DNA from 2 places in the Streptomyces sp. NBC_00252 genome. Region 1 is predicted to be linked to the other one. Evidence: riboswitches for the same ligand, from Rfam matches in the RefSeq annotation. Region 1 holds a riboswitch; the other holds the start of a gene.

Region 1 (7,191 bases):
CCCCGAAGTCACCATCTCCAAGATCCGGTTCCTGGAGTCCGAGGGCCTCATCGAGCCCCAGCGGACCCCCTCCGGGTACCGCAAGTTCAGCCCCGCCGACGTAGAGCGCCTCGGCCACGTCCTGAGGATGCAGCGGGACCACTATCTGCCGCTCAAGGTGATCCGCGAGCACCTCGATGCCATGGCGCGCGGCGAGGCGGCGCCCCTGCCCACCGTGGGGCGCCAGCGGGACGGAGAGGCCGCCCTGGAGCCCGTGGAGGGGCCCACCGCCGCCCGTATCGGCCGGGCCGAGCTGATGGCCGCCGCCGGGATCGGCGAGCAGGAGCTCGAGGAGTGGGAGTCGTACGGACTCATCGCCCCGCTGCCGGACGGCGTGTACGACGCGGAAGCCGTCACCGTGGCCGGACTTGTCCTTGAGCTCGGGCGGTTCGGGATCGAGCCGCGCCATCTGCGCGTCATGAAGGCCGCCGCCGACCGTGAGGCCGGGCTCGTCGACCAGGTGGTGGCCCCGCTCAAGCGCCACCGCAATCCGCAGACCAGGGCGCACGCGGAGGCCCGTACGAAGGAGCTGGCCGGGCTCACGGTGAAGCTGCACGCGGCCCTGGTGCAGACCGCGCTCGGCGTCCGGCTGCCCTGAGACGGGCGGTTCCACGGCTGCCTGATCGGTCACCCGTTCTCGGCCCGACTACCCAAACGTCCCGAGCACGGCCTAGGGTTGCTGTGTGAACGAGCTCGATGTCGTAGGTGTCCGGGTCGAAATGCCCTCCAACCAACCGATCGTGCTCCTGCGTGAAGTGGGAGGCGACCGCTACCTCCCCATCTGGATCGGGCCCGGGGAGGCGACGGCGATCGCCTTCGCGCAGCAGGGCATGGCCCCCGCACGACCGCTGACCCACGACCTGTTCAAGGACGTGCTGGAGGCCGTCGGCCAGGAGCTGACCGAAGTGCGCATCACGGATCTGCGGGAGGGCGTCTTCTATGCGGAGCTGGTCTTCGCCAGCGGCGTCGAGGTGAGCGCCCGCCCGTCCGACGCCATAGCGCTCGCCCTGCGCACCGGCACGCCGATCTACGGCAGTGACGGTGTGCTCGACGACGCGGGCATCGCGATCCCGGACGAGCAGGAGGACGAGGTGGAGAAGTTCCGTGAGTTCCTCGACCAGATCTCGCCCGAGGACTTCGGCACCAACAGCCAGTGAGCAGAGGGCCGGTCAGAAAATGCTGGCATTTGCCACCGGCGTGTGAGAGCGTCCTGCGGCCCTCCGCGAGCGCATTCGGCTAGCCTTTCCCCGCGGTGGGACACGGGAAACCACTCCTTGGGTGATTATCACTCGGCGTGCCGAGTGTGGCGATCGTTGACGCACCCCTGGTGACTGCCTACCGTCGAGAAGGCAGGTCAAGGACGGAGGTCGGCGTGAGAAGCAGCGGCGACGGTACGGCTGGGGGTGCCCCGGAACGCAGTTTCGGGGACAGAGGTCCGTACCCGCTTCACGGCAGTACGGCCGATCGCATTCCGCAGCGGCCGGCGGCAGTGCCGAGCAGCGGAGGGGCGACGTCCATGGCGTCCGAGGAGATCGGCTACCGGGGCCCGACGGCCTGTGCGGCGGCCGGCATCACCTATCGGCAACTGGACTACTGGGCGCGCACCGGGCTCGTCGAGCCCAGCGTGCGGCCCGCACACGGGTCGGGGACGCAGCGGCTCTACAGCTTCCGGGACGTCGTCGTCCTGAAGATCGTCAAGCGGTTCCTCGACACGGGGGTGTCGCTGCAGAACATCCGCAGCGCCGTCCTGCACCTCAGGGAGTGCGGCTTCCGCGATCTGGAGCGCATGACGCTCATGAGCGACGGCGCCACGGTCTACGAGTGCACCTCCCCGGACGAGGTCCACGCGCTGCTCCAGGGCGGCCAGGGGGTCTTCGGCATCGCCGTGGGGGTCGTGTGGCGGGATGTCGAGAGCGCCCTGTCGCAGCTGCACGGGGAGCGCGTCGACACCGGCGAGACGCTCGTCGGGTCCAACCCCGCGGACGAGCTGGCCAGGCGGCGCAACCGGGCCGTCTGAGGGCCCGGCGGGAGCCGTGGCGGGGCATTGTCAGTGGCGTAGGGCAGCATCGGAGATGTGAGAACCGCGCCCACGATCCTGCATCTCGACATGGATGCCTTCTTCGCCTCGGCGGAGCAGGCGTCCAAGCCGAGCCTGCGTGGGAAGGCCGTCGTGGTGGGCGGGCTCGGGCCGCGCGGGGTGGTGGCCACCGCGTCGTACGAGGCGCGGGTCTTCGGGGTGAATTCGGCGATGCCCATGGCCCAGGCGCGGCGGCTCGCGCCGAACGCCGCGTATCTGGTGCCGCGCTTCGGGTTCTACCGGTCGATCAGCGAACAGGTGATGGCGCTGCTGCGGGCGCTGTCGCCGCTGGTGGAGCCGCTGAGCCTGGACGAGGCGTTCGTGGACCTGGAGGCCGGGGGAGCGGCCTGGGACGCCGAGTCGGCCCAGCTGACGGGCGAGCGCCTGCGGGCGGACATACGGGCGGTCACGGGGCTCACCGGGTCGGTGGGACTCGCCGCCTCCAAGATGATCGCGAAGATCGCCTCCGAGCGGGCCAAGCCCGACGGTCTGGTGATGATCGAGCCGGGGACCGAGCGGGCGCTGCTGGGACCGCTGTCGGTGCGCACACTGCCGGGGGTCGGGCCCGCGACGGGTGACCATCTGCGGCGGGCCGGGATCACCACGGTCGACGAGATCGCCGAGGCGGGCGAGGACGAGCTCGTACGGCTGGTCGGCAAGGCGCACGGGCACGGGCTGTACGCGATGGCGCTGGCCCACGACGAGCGGCCCGTGGTGGCCGAGCGGGAGACCAAGTCGGTGTCGGTCGAGGACACCTACGACGTCGACATCCACGACCGGACCAGGGTCGGACTCGAGGTCCAGCGGCTCGCCGACCGGTGCGTACGGCGGCTGCGGGCGGCCGGGCTGTCCGGGCGGACCATCGTGCTGAAGGTGCGGCGGTACGACTTCTCGACGCTGACCCGGTCCGAGACGCTGCGCGGGCCCACCGACGACCCGGGGGTGGTGCGGGAAGCCGCGGCCCGGCTGCTGGACTCCGTGGACACCACGGGCGGGGTGCGGCTGCTCGGGGTGGGTGTCTCCGGGCTCGCCGACTACACGCAGGAGGACCTGTTCGCGCAGGCGGCCGGGGAGCAGGTCGATCTGCTCGAGGAGGAGCACACGGAGGCGCCCGGCGAGCAGCCGGCGGCCCCGGTGGAGCGGCGCTGGCCCGCGGGACACGACGTGCGGCACGCCGGGTTCGGGCACGGGTGGGTGCAGGGCAGCGGGCTGGGGCGGGTCACCGTGCGGTTTGAGACGCCGGAGGATCCGGGGCCGGGGCGCGTGCGGACGTTCCGGACCGATGATCCGGAGCTGGAGCCGGCGGAGCCGTTGCCTTTGGTGACGCGGGAGGTGGAGGGCGGGGCGGCCGGGCTCCTGCCGACGCCGTATCCCTTGACGGCACGGGGAACGGGCGAACGGTCGGCGGAGCTGCCGCCCTCGGTGGAGCCCGGCCTCGGCATTGCGGAGGCCGAGTCGCTGTCCGCGGACGCACGGCCTGCCGACGTCACGCCGGACGGTCCGACGCAGTCGACGGCGCCGGACCCTCATGCCCCGCCCGCCGCGTCGGCAGCCCCGGAGACTCGAAGACCCGGCGACGACCCGTCAGCCGGGCTGCCTCAACTGTCCTCCGAGCCCGCCAGCTTGCCGAAGTCGTGGTCCGGAAGCGACGGAGGCGGGGCCACGTCGAGGCCGTAGTGGTGGTAGAGCTGGAGTTCCTGGTCCGGGGAGAGGTGGCGGCCGACGCCGAAGTCGGGGGCGTCCTTGATCAGGGCGCGGTCGAAGGGGATGTGGAGCGTGCCCTCGATCAGCTTGCTCGGCTCCAGGGGGACGAAGGCGTCTCTGGAGAACAGGCCGGTGCGTATGGCCGCCCACTCCGGCACGCCGGTCGCGTCGTCGAGGTAGACCTCGTCGATCGTGCCGATCTTGGCGCCGGTGCGGTCGAACGCCTTGCGGCCGATCAGGTTGCGCGGATCGATATCGGTCTGCACGGGCCCTCCTCCTGGTCGCAACTCATCCGTAGACACTACAAAAGAGCACATTCAGGCCGGTGGCCACTCGAAAGCCGGGCTCCAGTGCTCGCTGGTAGGCTGGCCAGCGGCTGCTGACCCCGTGCGGGAGAGTCCTCCAGACTTCATCGGAGGCGCCGAAGGAGCAACTCCTCCCCGGAATCTCTCAGGCTCACGTACCGCACGGACGAGGTCACTCTGGAAAGCAGGGCGGGTGCCGACGACGGCTCCCGCTCTCACCGACGGTGAAAGCCGGGTGCCTTCGGGATGCCCGGTGAAGCTCTCAGGTCGAGATGACAGAGGGGGAGGCCGTCCGGGCACCCCACCGCCGTGGTGTCCCTCGAAGGTCGTGTCTGACCAGGAGGCCTCCGTAATGACCGCCCCTCGCATTCCGCTCTCCGAGCTCGAACAGGGCATTCCGTTCGAGCAGCGTCACATCGGGCCCGACCAGGAGGCGCGGGCCAAGATGCTCGCGCAGGTCGGCTACGGCTCGCTCGACGAGCTGACCGCCGCCGCGGTCCCGGACGTGATCAAGAACGCCGACTCCCTCGACCTGCCGGGTGCCCGCACCGAGGCCGAGGTGCTGGCCGAGCTGCGCTCCCTCGCGGACCGCAACGAGGTCCTCGGTTCCATGATCGGCCTCGGGTACTACGGGACCTTCACCCCGCCGGTGATCCTGCGCAACGTGATGGAGAACCCGGCCTGGTATACGGCGTACACGCCATATCAGCCGGAGATCTCCCAGGGGCGGCTCGAGGCGCTTCTGAACTTCCAGACGATGGTCGCCGAGCTGACCGGGCTGCCGACCTCCGGTGCCTCCCTGCTCGACGAGGGCACCGCCGCGGCCGAGGCCGTCGCCCTGTCGCGGCGCATGGGCAAGAACAAGAAGGGCCTCTTCCTGGTCGACGCGGACGCGCTGCCGCAGACCATCGCCGTGATCGAGACCCGGGCCGAGCCGGCCGGTGTCGAGGTCGTCGTCGCCGACCTCAGCGAGGGCATCCCGGCCGAGGTCGCCGAGCGCGAGATCAACGGCGTGCTCGTGCAGTACCCGGGTGCCTCCGGAGCCGTACGCGACATCAAGCCGCTGATCGAGCAGGCGCACGCGCTGGGCGCGCTCGTCACCGTCGCCGCCGATCTGCTCGCGCTGACGCTGCTGAAGTCGCCCGGTGAGCTGGGGGCGGACATCGCGGTCGGTACGACGCAGCGGTTCGGGGTGCCGATGGGCTTCGGCGGGCCGCACGCCGGATACATGGCCGTGCACGAGAAGTTCGCGCGCAGCCTGCCCGGGCGGCTCGTGGGCGTGTCCGTCGACGCCGACGGTCACAAGGCCTACCGCCTCGCGCTCCAGACCCGCGAGCAGCACATCCGCCGCGAGAAGGCCACCAGCAACATCTGCACCGCCCAGGTGCTGCTCGCCGTCATGGCCGGGATGTACGCCGTCTACCACGGGCCCGAGGGGCTGAAGGGCATCGCGCGGCGGACGCACCGCTACGCCACGATCCTCGCCGCCGGGCTCACCGCGGGCGGCGTCGAGGTCGTGCATGGTGGCTACTTCGACACGCTGACCGTACGGGTTCCGGGCCGGGCCGCCGAGGTCGTCGCCGCGGCTCGCGAGGACGGGGTCAATCTGCGGCTCGTGGACGCCGACCAGGTGTCCATCGCCTGTGACGAGACCACCACGCGGGACCAACTCGCCGCCGTATGGACCGCGTTCGGGGTCGACGGGGACGTCGAGTCGCTGGACGGGGCCGCCGAGGACACGCTGCCCGAGGGGCTGTTGCGGACCGACGCCTACCTCACGCACCCCGTGTTCCGGGACCACCGTTCCGAGACCGCGATGCTGCGGTATCTGCGGCGGCTCGCCGACCGGGACTACGCGCTCGACCGGGGCATGATCCCGCTGGGCTCCTGCACGATGAAGCTCAACGCGACCACCGAGATGGAGCCGGTCACCTGGCCCGAGTTCGGGCAGCTGCACCCCTTCGCGCCGGCCGAGCAGGCGCAGGGATACCTCACGCTCATCCGGGAGTTGGAGGAGCGGCTCGCCGAGGTCACCGGGTACGACAAGGTGTCCTTGCAGCCGAATGCCGGTTCGCAGGGCGAGTTGGCCGGGCTGCTTGCCGTTCGCGGGTATCACCGGGCCAACGGTGACGAGCAGCGGACTGTCTGCCTTATTCCGTCGTCCGCGCACGGCACCAATGCCGCGAGTGCCGTGATGGCCGGGATGAAGGTCGTCGTTGTGAAGACCGCCGGGGACGGCGAGATCGACGTCGAGGATCTGCGGTCGAAGATCGAGCAGTACCGTGACGAGCTTTCCGTGCTGATGATCACGTACCCGTCCACGCACGGGGTGTTCGAGGAGCACGTCGCCGACATCTGCGCGCAGGTCCATGAGGCCGGCGGGCAGGTCTACGTCGACGGCGCCAACCTCAACGCCCTTGTGGGGCTTGCCAAGCCGGGGCACTTCGGCGGGGACGTCTCGCATCTGAATCTGCACAAGACGTTCTGCATTCCGCACGGTGGTGGCGGTCCGGGTGTCGGTCCTGTGGGTGTGCGGGCGCATCTGGCGCCGTATCTGCCGAACCACCCGTTGCAGCCTGCGGCTGGGCCCGAGACGGGAGTGGGGCCCATCTCGGCGGCGCCTTGGGGTTCTGCCGGGATTCTGCCGATCTCCTGGGCCTACGTCCGGCTCATGGGTGGGGAGGGGCTGAAGCGGGCCACTCAGGTGGCTGTGCTCAGCGCCAACTACATCGCCAAGCGGCTTGAGCCGCACTACCCGGTGCTCTACACCGGGCCCGGTGGGCTTGTCGCGCACGAGTGCATCATCGATCTGCGGCCGATCAGCAAGGCGACGGGTGTCAGCGTCGACGACATCGCGAAGCGGCTCATCGACTACGGGTTCCATGCGCCGACGATGTCGTTCCCGGTGGCCGGGACGTTGATGATCGAGCCGACCGAGTCCGAGGATCTGATCGAGCTGGATCGGTTCTGCGAGGCGATGATCGCCATTCGTGGGGAGATCGAGAAGGTCGGGTCGGGGGAGTGGCCTGGGGAGGACAACCCGCTGCGGAACGCTCCGCACACGGC
Region 2 (7,191 bases), 5.1 Mb from region 1:
CTTGCCGCCGACCAGGAACTGCTGGAAGTAGTTCGGGCCGAGCGAGAGGACGTCACGCGCGAAGTTCGAACGCTCCACGGCGTACTTGACGTCCTTGGAGGTGATCGCCGAGCCGTCCTGGTACTTCAGGCCCGAACGCAGCTTGTACGTCCAGGTCTTGCCGCCGTCGCTGGAGACACCCTTGCTCACGGCGAGGTCCGGGACCAGGGTGTTCCCCTTGGAACCGGGGCCGGGCTCGAACGTCATCAGCGGACGGGCGTACAGCCGGCTGAAGTTGTACATGTACGCGTAGTACGTGTTGCCCGGGTCGAACGAGTCCGGAACGTCGGACAGTTCGTAGGTGACCGTCCCGCCCTTGTGGGTAGAGGCGTTGACGACGTCCTTGGTCGCTGCGTTGGCCCCAGCCGCCTTCGTACCGTTGTCACTCTTACTGTCATCGGCCTTGCTGCAACCTGCCATGAGCAGTGTCGCAGAGCCGATGGCCGCAACTGCGGCCAGCGCTGACCTTCGCATGATGGTCTGCTTCCTCCATTGTCGGAAACTTGGTGGACTCTCGGGTGCGGGCCCTAGCGGCTGCGGGGGTCGAGAGCGTCGCGGAGACCGTCGCCCAGCAGGTTGAACGCCAGGACGGTCACGAAGATGGCGAGGCCGGGAACGATCATGTACGCCGGGTCGACCTCGTAGTAGGTGACCGCGTCTCGCAACATGCCGCCCCAGGAAGCCTGCGGGGGCTGGATACCGACCCCGAGGAAGCTGAGGGACGCCTCGAAGAGGATGTTGGTCGGGATGAGCAGCGTCGAGTAGACGATGATCGGGCCGACCAGGTTGGGCAGCAGCTCCCGGAAGAGGATGTACGGCGCCTTGGCGCCCATCCCCCGGGAGGCGTCCACGAACTCCCGCTCGCGCAGGGCGAGGGTCTGACCGCGGACGATCCGGCCCAGGTAGGGCCAGTTGAAGAAGCCGATGACGAAGATCAGCACGCACAGGTGCAGCGGCAGACCGTTGAGGCCGAAGGCGCCGCCCTGCAGGGTCGCCGAGATGGCGATGGCGAACAGCAGCAGCGGGAAGGCGAGGAAGGTGTCCATCAGCCGGCTGATGATCGAGTCGACCCGGCCGCCGTAGTAGCCCGCGACGACACCGAGGATCGTGCCGATCACGTTCGACAGGATCGTGGCGCCGAAGGCGACGACCAGGGAGACCCAGGAGCCCTCGAGGATGCGGGTGGCCACGTCACGGCCGAACTGCGGGTCCACGCCGAGCGGGTGGTCCCAGCTCATGCCGCCCCAACCGCCCGTGGGCAGCGAGGTGTTGGCGTCGATCAGGTTCTGGTGGAAGGCGTCCGGGTCCAGGCCGAACAGCGCCTGGATGGGACGGGAGAGAGCCGCGACCAGGATCAGCAGGACGACGATGACGCCGCCGGCGACGGCGACCCTGTCCTTCTTGAAGCGGGTCCAGGCGATCTGTCCAAGGGAACGGCCCTCGATCTGCGCCTTGTCGGCGCCGGCCAGCACAGCCTCCGGCTGCGCCCCGGCTTCCGCCCCCGTGGTCTCGATCGGTGCGGTCACTGTGACCCGACCCCTCTCGCCGGTGGTTACCGGCTTACGCCTGCCGCGGATTAGCGGCTTTGTCGACTTGCAGTGGACACGGGTACCTGGACCCTGTGTCTGAGTCGCGAGTCTTCAGCGTGGCTGCGATCACCCGCCAGGTCTGACGGCGAAAGTATGCGCAACCGTGATGCTTAACTAGGGATTCCGTTATCCGAACAGTGGGTAACGCCCCCCGGACGCCGGGCACTTGGGACAGAACGGAGATCTGGCGTCTTTTGGGGCAACACACCGCCGTCTACGCGCGAAGAAATGTGCCGTAGACGTAAATCCTGCGGAGAAGCTGAGAAGAGGACTCGCGGGTTCAGTATCCACCACGGACGGGTGGGTATCCGTACCCGCCCGCCTGAGCGGGCGCCGCATGGGCCTCACGGTCGTAGAACGGGCGGGAGTTGGCCCGCAGCCACAGGGCCACCGGGTCGTACTCGTCGGACATCGCGACCGTCGACACCGGCAGCCCCTCGGGGACCGCGCCGATCGACTGCTGCATCATGCCGCGGACCGAGTCCACCGCGGGCGGGCTGGTGTCGTAGACGTCCAGACCGATCGCGAGATACGGCGCTCCGAGCGCGGGCTGCACCCAGGCGCGGCGCAGCGCCCTGACCGCCGGGGTGCGGTGGGCGTTCTGCGTGAGCAGGGCGTAGAACTGCGGGATCTCGATGCCCGGCTCCGACAGGCGCAGCGGCCCTGCCGGCTGGCGTTCCAGGCCGGTGGCGATTCTGCGGAGGTCGAGCCAGGGGATGCCGACGCCGCCGCCGGGGGCGTGCGGGTTGAGCCAGAGGCCGAAGTGGTCGGGGTACAGGGTGCGGGCCACGTCCAGGCCGTCGACCACCTCGTACGAGCGGTTCCAGCCGCTCGCGGAGAGTTCCTGGGCCGAGGTGACGCACGGGGCGTACCCGTGGCCCTCCACCTGCATGTTTCCGTACTGGGCGTCCGGGGAGCCGGACTGGCCGTGCCACAGCAGCATCCAGATCTGACCGGAGTGGGGGGTCGCGAGGGCGCGCAGGAGCGCCTCGTAGGCGTCGTAGCGCCCGGGGGTCACTTGGCGCAGCATGTGCTCGACCTGGCCGGTCGCGGTGCCGCTGGCGCTCACGTGTACCGCCCCTTCTGGTAGTTGGCCTGCGTTGGGAAACAGCTTAAGCGCCCTAGGGGTGGGGGCCTTGTGTGCGTTGGCGGGTGCGGGTGCGTCGTGGCTTGTCGCGCAGTTCCCCGCGCCCCTGGTTGGCTGCCCTTGCGGAGATTGCTAGTGACCCTGTGTATAGAAAGGACGCACTGTCTGCCTCATCCACTCCGCCACCGGGTCCTGCGTCACGTCCAGGAGGACGAGGTTCACCTGCCACTGAACCGTTACCTGGCCCAGTGCTTTTGCCAGGGCTTCCATCGGGGCCGCTCTCAAGTCGCCGTCCCAGTTGGTGAGTTCCACGCCGACGAACATCACCGGGGTGGCTGTTTCGATGGCGGCGAGGCAGCGGCGGGCCGTGGCGACGACGCCGATGGCGGCGAACTCGGCGGAGGCGGCGGCGAGGAAATCGACCGGGTCGTCCTGCCAGTCGGGTTCGAAGAGGCGGACCCGGCCGCCGCTGGTCGGGCCGTCGAGGGCGGTGCGGCCGAAGCGGCACAGCTCGGCCACCGCGAGCGGCGGGAGCGGGACGCCGACCGTGCCGCCGGGGTTCACCGCGATGCCGACCTGCGGGGGCAGCCCGCGGGCGAACTCCACGGCCGGCGCGATGGTGAACGACAGATGCGAGCCGACGACCTGACGGAACTGCTCCTCGGAGCTGAAGACCGGGACGTAGGCCTGCCCCTCGATGTCGAGTGTGGGCAGGTCCAGGGGACCGCTCTGCGGGCCGCCGCCGCTGGGGAGCGGGACCCAGACGAAGCTGCGGCCGAGCACCTCGACGATCCGGCCGCCTGCCGAGGGCAGACCGAGGGAGACCGAGAGCACCTCCTCCAGCTCGTTGCCCGGCCATCCGCCGTGCGGATGCGGGTGGGGGTACGCCTGTCCGGGGAAGTCCGCCGGGAAGTCCATCTACCTACCGCCTGCTGGTGAAACCGCCTGCTGTAACCCTGCTGTGGCGAAAAGGCTAGCGGCTCAGTCCGCGAAGTCGATCCGGCGCAGCACGTCCGCCGCGTCCCGGTCCAGGAGGACCGCCGAGCCCACGCCGTGCGGGAGTTCGCCGCGCTCCACCGCGCGCAACAGGCGCGCGGCGGCCCGCCGGTGACGCAGGAACGCGTACCGCGAGACTCCGCGCCCCCGCTCGCGCTGCCCGTCGAGCGCCATGTCCGGGGTGACGTCGAGGAAGACCAGGTGCAGGGTGCCGCCCCGGCGTCCGGCGGCGCGGGCGAGCCAGCCGCGCACCCAGGTCTGCGTGCCGCAGTCGTGCACGACGGCTCCGGACGCGGAGCGCAGCGCGCGGTGCAGTCCGGCGTAGTGGGCGAGGCGGACCAACGGGCGGTACACCGCGTACGGAAGGAAGCCGGCCGTGCGGGTGTCCCAGCGGTCGCGGGTGTCCTGGCTGTCGACGCGGACCCCGTCGGCCGTCACCGCGCGCCGCATCAGCGTGGACTTGCCGCTGCCGGGCAGGCCAGTGACCACGACCAGGTCGCGGGGGCCGAAGCGGAGTCCGTGCGGGCTGTGCCCGGCGCGCTCGCGGAGGTCGCGGACGACCGGTGCCGGGCGGGCCCGGCATGCCTCCCCGGCCGGGGCGGAGGGCTGCTTGGGCAGTGCTACGGCCGAGGTCGTGGCGTACACCGTGGTCCTTGTCACCGTGATCGTCCTCCCTGCGGGGTCAGGAAAGGTTCTCCCCACCAAACGTAAAGAGAAGGTAATGCACGGTGTCTCGCGGTTCGGTGCGCGTCCGGCCACAGGCCTGTTACAAAGCCTGTGCGATGATGTGCCCGCCTAACTGCATACCGGCCGCTTGAATCCGCGCGGGAGAGTCCCCAGGCATCTGTTGCTGGGGCGCCGAAGGAGCAAGTCCCTCCCTTGAATCTCTCAGGCCCCGTTACCGCGCGGGCGAGGCACATCTGAAAAGCGGACCGCCGGTCACGGTGGTCCCACCCAAGGTGCAACCCGTGACCCGAGGGGTCATGGCGAACCTCTCAGGTCCCGATGACAGATGGGGAGGAACGACCTCGCCGTCATGCCTTGGGAGACCGACCGATGAGCAGTACCGCCACCCCTGAGAAGCGCCGCACCGCGCTCGACGCGCTGCACCGCTCGCTCGGTGCGACGATGACCGACTTCGCCGGCTGGGACATGCCGCTGCGCTACGGCTCGGAGCGCGACGAGCACCTCGCCGTCCGCACGAAGGCCGGCCTCTTCGACCTCTCCCACATGGGCGAGATCACCGTCACCGGACCCGAGGCCGCCCAGCTCCTCAACCACGCCCTCGTCGGCAACATCGCCTCGGTGGGCCTCGGCCGCGCCCGCTACACCATGATCTGCCGGGCCGACGGCGGCATCCTGGACGACCTGATCGTCTACCGGCTCGCCGAAACCGAGTACATGGTGGTCGCCAACGCCTCCAACGCGCAGGTCGTGCTGGACGCGCTCACCGAGCGGAGCGACGGCTTCGACGCGGTCGTACGCGACGACCGTGACGCCTACGCACTGCTCGCCGTGCAGGGCCCCGAGTCCCCCGGCATCCTCAAGTCGCTCACCGACGCAGACCTCGACGGCCTGAAGTACTACGCCGGTCTGCCCGGCACGGTCGCGGGCGTCCCCGCGCTGATCGCCCGCACCGGCTACACCGGCGAGGACGGCTTCGAGCTGTTCGTCTCCCCCGCCGACGCCGAGAAGCTGTGGCTCGCGCTGACGGAGGCCGGAGCCCGGGCCGGGCTGATCCCGTGCGGCCTGTCCTGCCGCGACACCCTGCGCCTGGAGGCCGGGATGCCGCTGTACGGCCACGAGCTGTCGACCTCCCTCACGCCGTTCGACGCCGGGCTCGGCCGGGTCGTGAAGTTCGAGAAGGACGGCGACTTCGTCGGGCGCGGCGCCCTGGAGGCCGCCGCCGAGCGCGCCGCCTCGCAGCCCCCGCGCGTCCTCGTCGGACTCGTCGCCGAGGGCCGCCGGGTCCCGCGCGCCGGCTACCCGGTCGTCGCCGACGGCCAGGTCATCGGCGAGGTCACCTCCGGCGCCCCTTCCCCCACCCTGGGCAAGCCGATCGCGATGGCCTACGTCGACGCGGCGCACGCGGCGCCGGGCACGGCCGGTGTCGGCGTGGACATCCGGGGCAGTCACGAGCCGTACGAGGTCGTGGCGCTGCCGTTCTACAAGCGCGAGAAGTGACAGTCGTCGTAGCGTCTCGTGTGTGACCTGGGGCGGATCGCCCCGGTTCGCCGTTGCCCCTCGCAGTCCCCCATTCACCAGCACTCCCCCGCGTACAGGAGAATTCAGGCCATGAGCAACCCCCAGCAGCTGCGCTACAGCAAGGAGCACGAGTGGCTGTCGGTCGCCGAGGACGGCGTCTCGACGGTCGGCATCACCGAGTACGCGGCCAACGCGCTCGGCGATGTCGTCTACGCCCAGCTCCCCGACGTCGGCTCCACGGTGACCGCGGGCGAGTCCTGCGGTGAGCTGGAGTCGACGAAGTCGGTGTCCGACCTGTACTCGCCCGTCGGTGGCGAGGTCACCGAGATCAACGAAGACGTCGTGAACGACCCGTCGCTGGTGAACTCGGCCCCCTTCGAGGGCGGCTGGCTGTTCAAGGTGCGCGTCACGGAGGAGCCGGGCGACCTGCTCTCCGCCGACGAGTACACCGCGTTTTCCGCCGGCTGAGGAGTCGTAGAAACATGTCCGTCCTGAACACGCCCCTGCACGAGCTCGACCCGGACATCGCCGCCGCCGTCGACGCGGAGCTGCGCCGGCAGCAGTCCACGCTGGAGATGATCGCCTCGGAGAACTTCGCTCCGGTCGCGGTCATGGAGGCGCAGGGCTCGGTCCTCACCAACAAGTACGCGGAGGGGTACCCGGGCCGTCGTTACTACGGCGGCTGCGAGCACGTCGACGTGGCCGAGCAGATCGCGATCGACCGGGTCAAGGAGCTGTTCGGCGCCGAGTACGCCAACGTGCAGCCGCACTCGGGCGCCTCCGCCAACCAGGCCGCCCTGTTCGCGCTGGCCCAGCCCGGCGACACCATCCTCGGCCTGGACCTCGCGCACGGCGGTCACCTGACCCACGGGATGCGGCTGAACTTCTCCGGCAAGCAGTTCGACGTGGTCGCCTACCACGTGGACCCGACGACCGGTCTGGTCGACATGGCCGAGCTGGAGAAGCTCGCCAAGGAGCACCGGCCGAAGGTCATCATCGCGGGCTGGTCGGCGTACCCGCGCCAGCTGGACTTCGCCGAGTTCCGCCGGATCGCGGACGAGGTCGAGGCCTTCCTGTGGGTCGACATGGCGCACTTCGCGGGCCTGGTCGCGGCGGGGCTGCACCCGAACCCCGTGCCGTACGCGGACGTCGTCACGTCCACCACCCACAAGACGCTGGGCGGCCCGCGCGGCGGGATCATCCTCGCCAAGCAGTCCTTCGCGAAGAAGCTCAACTCCTCGGTCTTCCCCGGCTTCCAGGGCGGTCCGCTGGAGC

The links. A riboswitch is a leader RNA that binds a small molecule or an ion and turns the genes downstream of it on or off. The one in region 1 is predicted to bind glycine.
Region 2: linked by a shared signal. The riboswitch ahead of gcvT (glycine cleavage system aminomethyltransferase GcvT) and the one ahead of gcvP (aminomethyl-transferring glycine dehydrogenase) in region 1 are both predicted to bind glycine.

What each region holds. Positions count from the first base shown of each region.
Region 1 is NZ_CP108087.1:8,359,365-8,366,555, forward strand. Features, by position in the region: gene ftsR (transcriptional regulator FtsR) at 1-637, shown strand, start outside; gene OHT77_RS37140 (bifunctional nuclease family protein) at 723-1,196, shown strand; gene OHT77_RS37145 (MerR family transcriptional regulator) at 1,412-2,056, shown strand; gene OHT77_RS37150 (DNA polymerase IV) at 2,114-3,793, shown strand; gene OHT77_RS37155 (PRC-barrel domain-containing protein) at 3,715-4,086, opposite strand; glycine riboswitch at 4,201-4,296, shown strand; gene gcvP (aminomethyl-transferring glycine dehydrogenase) at 4,478-7,191, shown strand, end outside.
Region 2 is NZ_CP108087.1:3,274,845-3,282,035, forward strand. Features, by position in the region: gene OHT77_RS13910 (ABC transporter substrate-binding protein) at 1-513, opposite strand, end outside; gene OHT77_RS13915 (ABC transporter permease) at 567-1,565, opposite strand; gene OHT77_RS13920 (enhanced serine sensitivity protein SseB C-terminal domain-containing protein) at 1,909-2,697, opposite strand; gene OHT77_RS13925 (enhanced serine sensitivity protein SseB) at 2,848-3,633, opposite strand; gene OHT77_RS13930 (AAA family ATPase) at 3,697-4,377, opposite strand; glycine riboswitch at 4,527-4,625, shown strand; glycine riboswitch at 4,626-4,733, shown strand; gene gcvT (glycine cleavage system aminomethyltransferase GcvT) at 4,768-5,895, shown strand; gene gcvH (glycine cleavage system protein GcvH) at 6,007-6,384, shown strand; gene glyA (serine hydroxymethyltransferase) at 6,399-7,191, shown strand, end outside.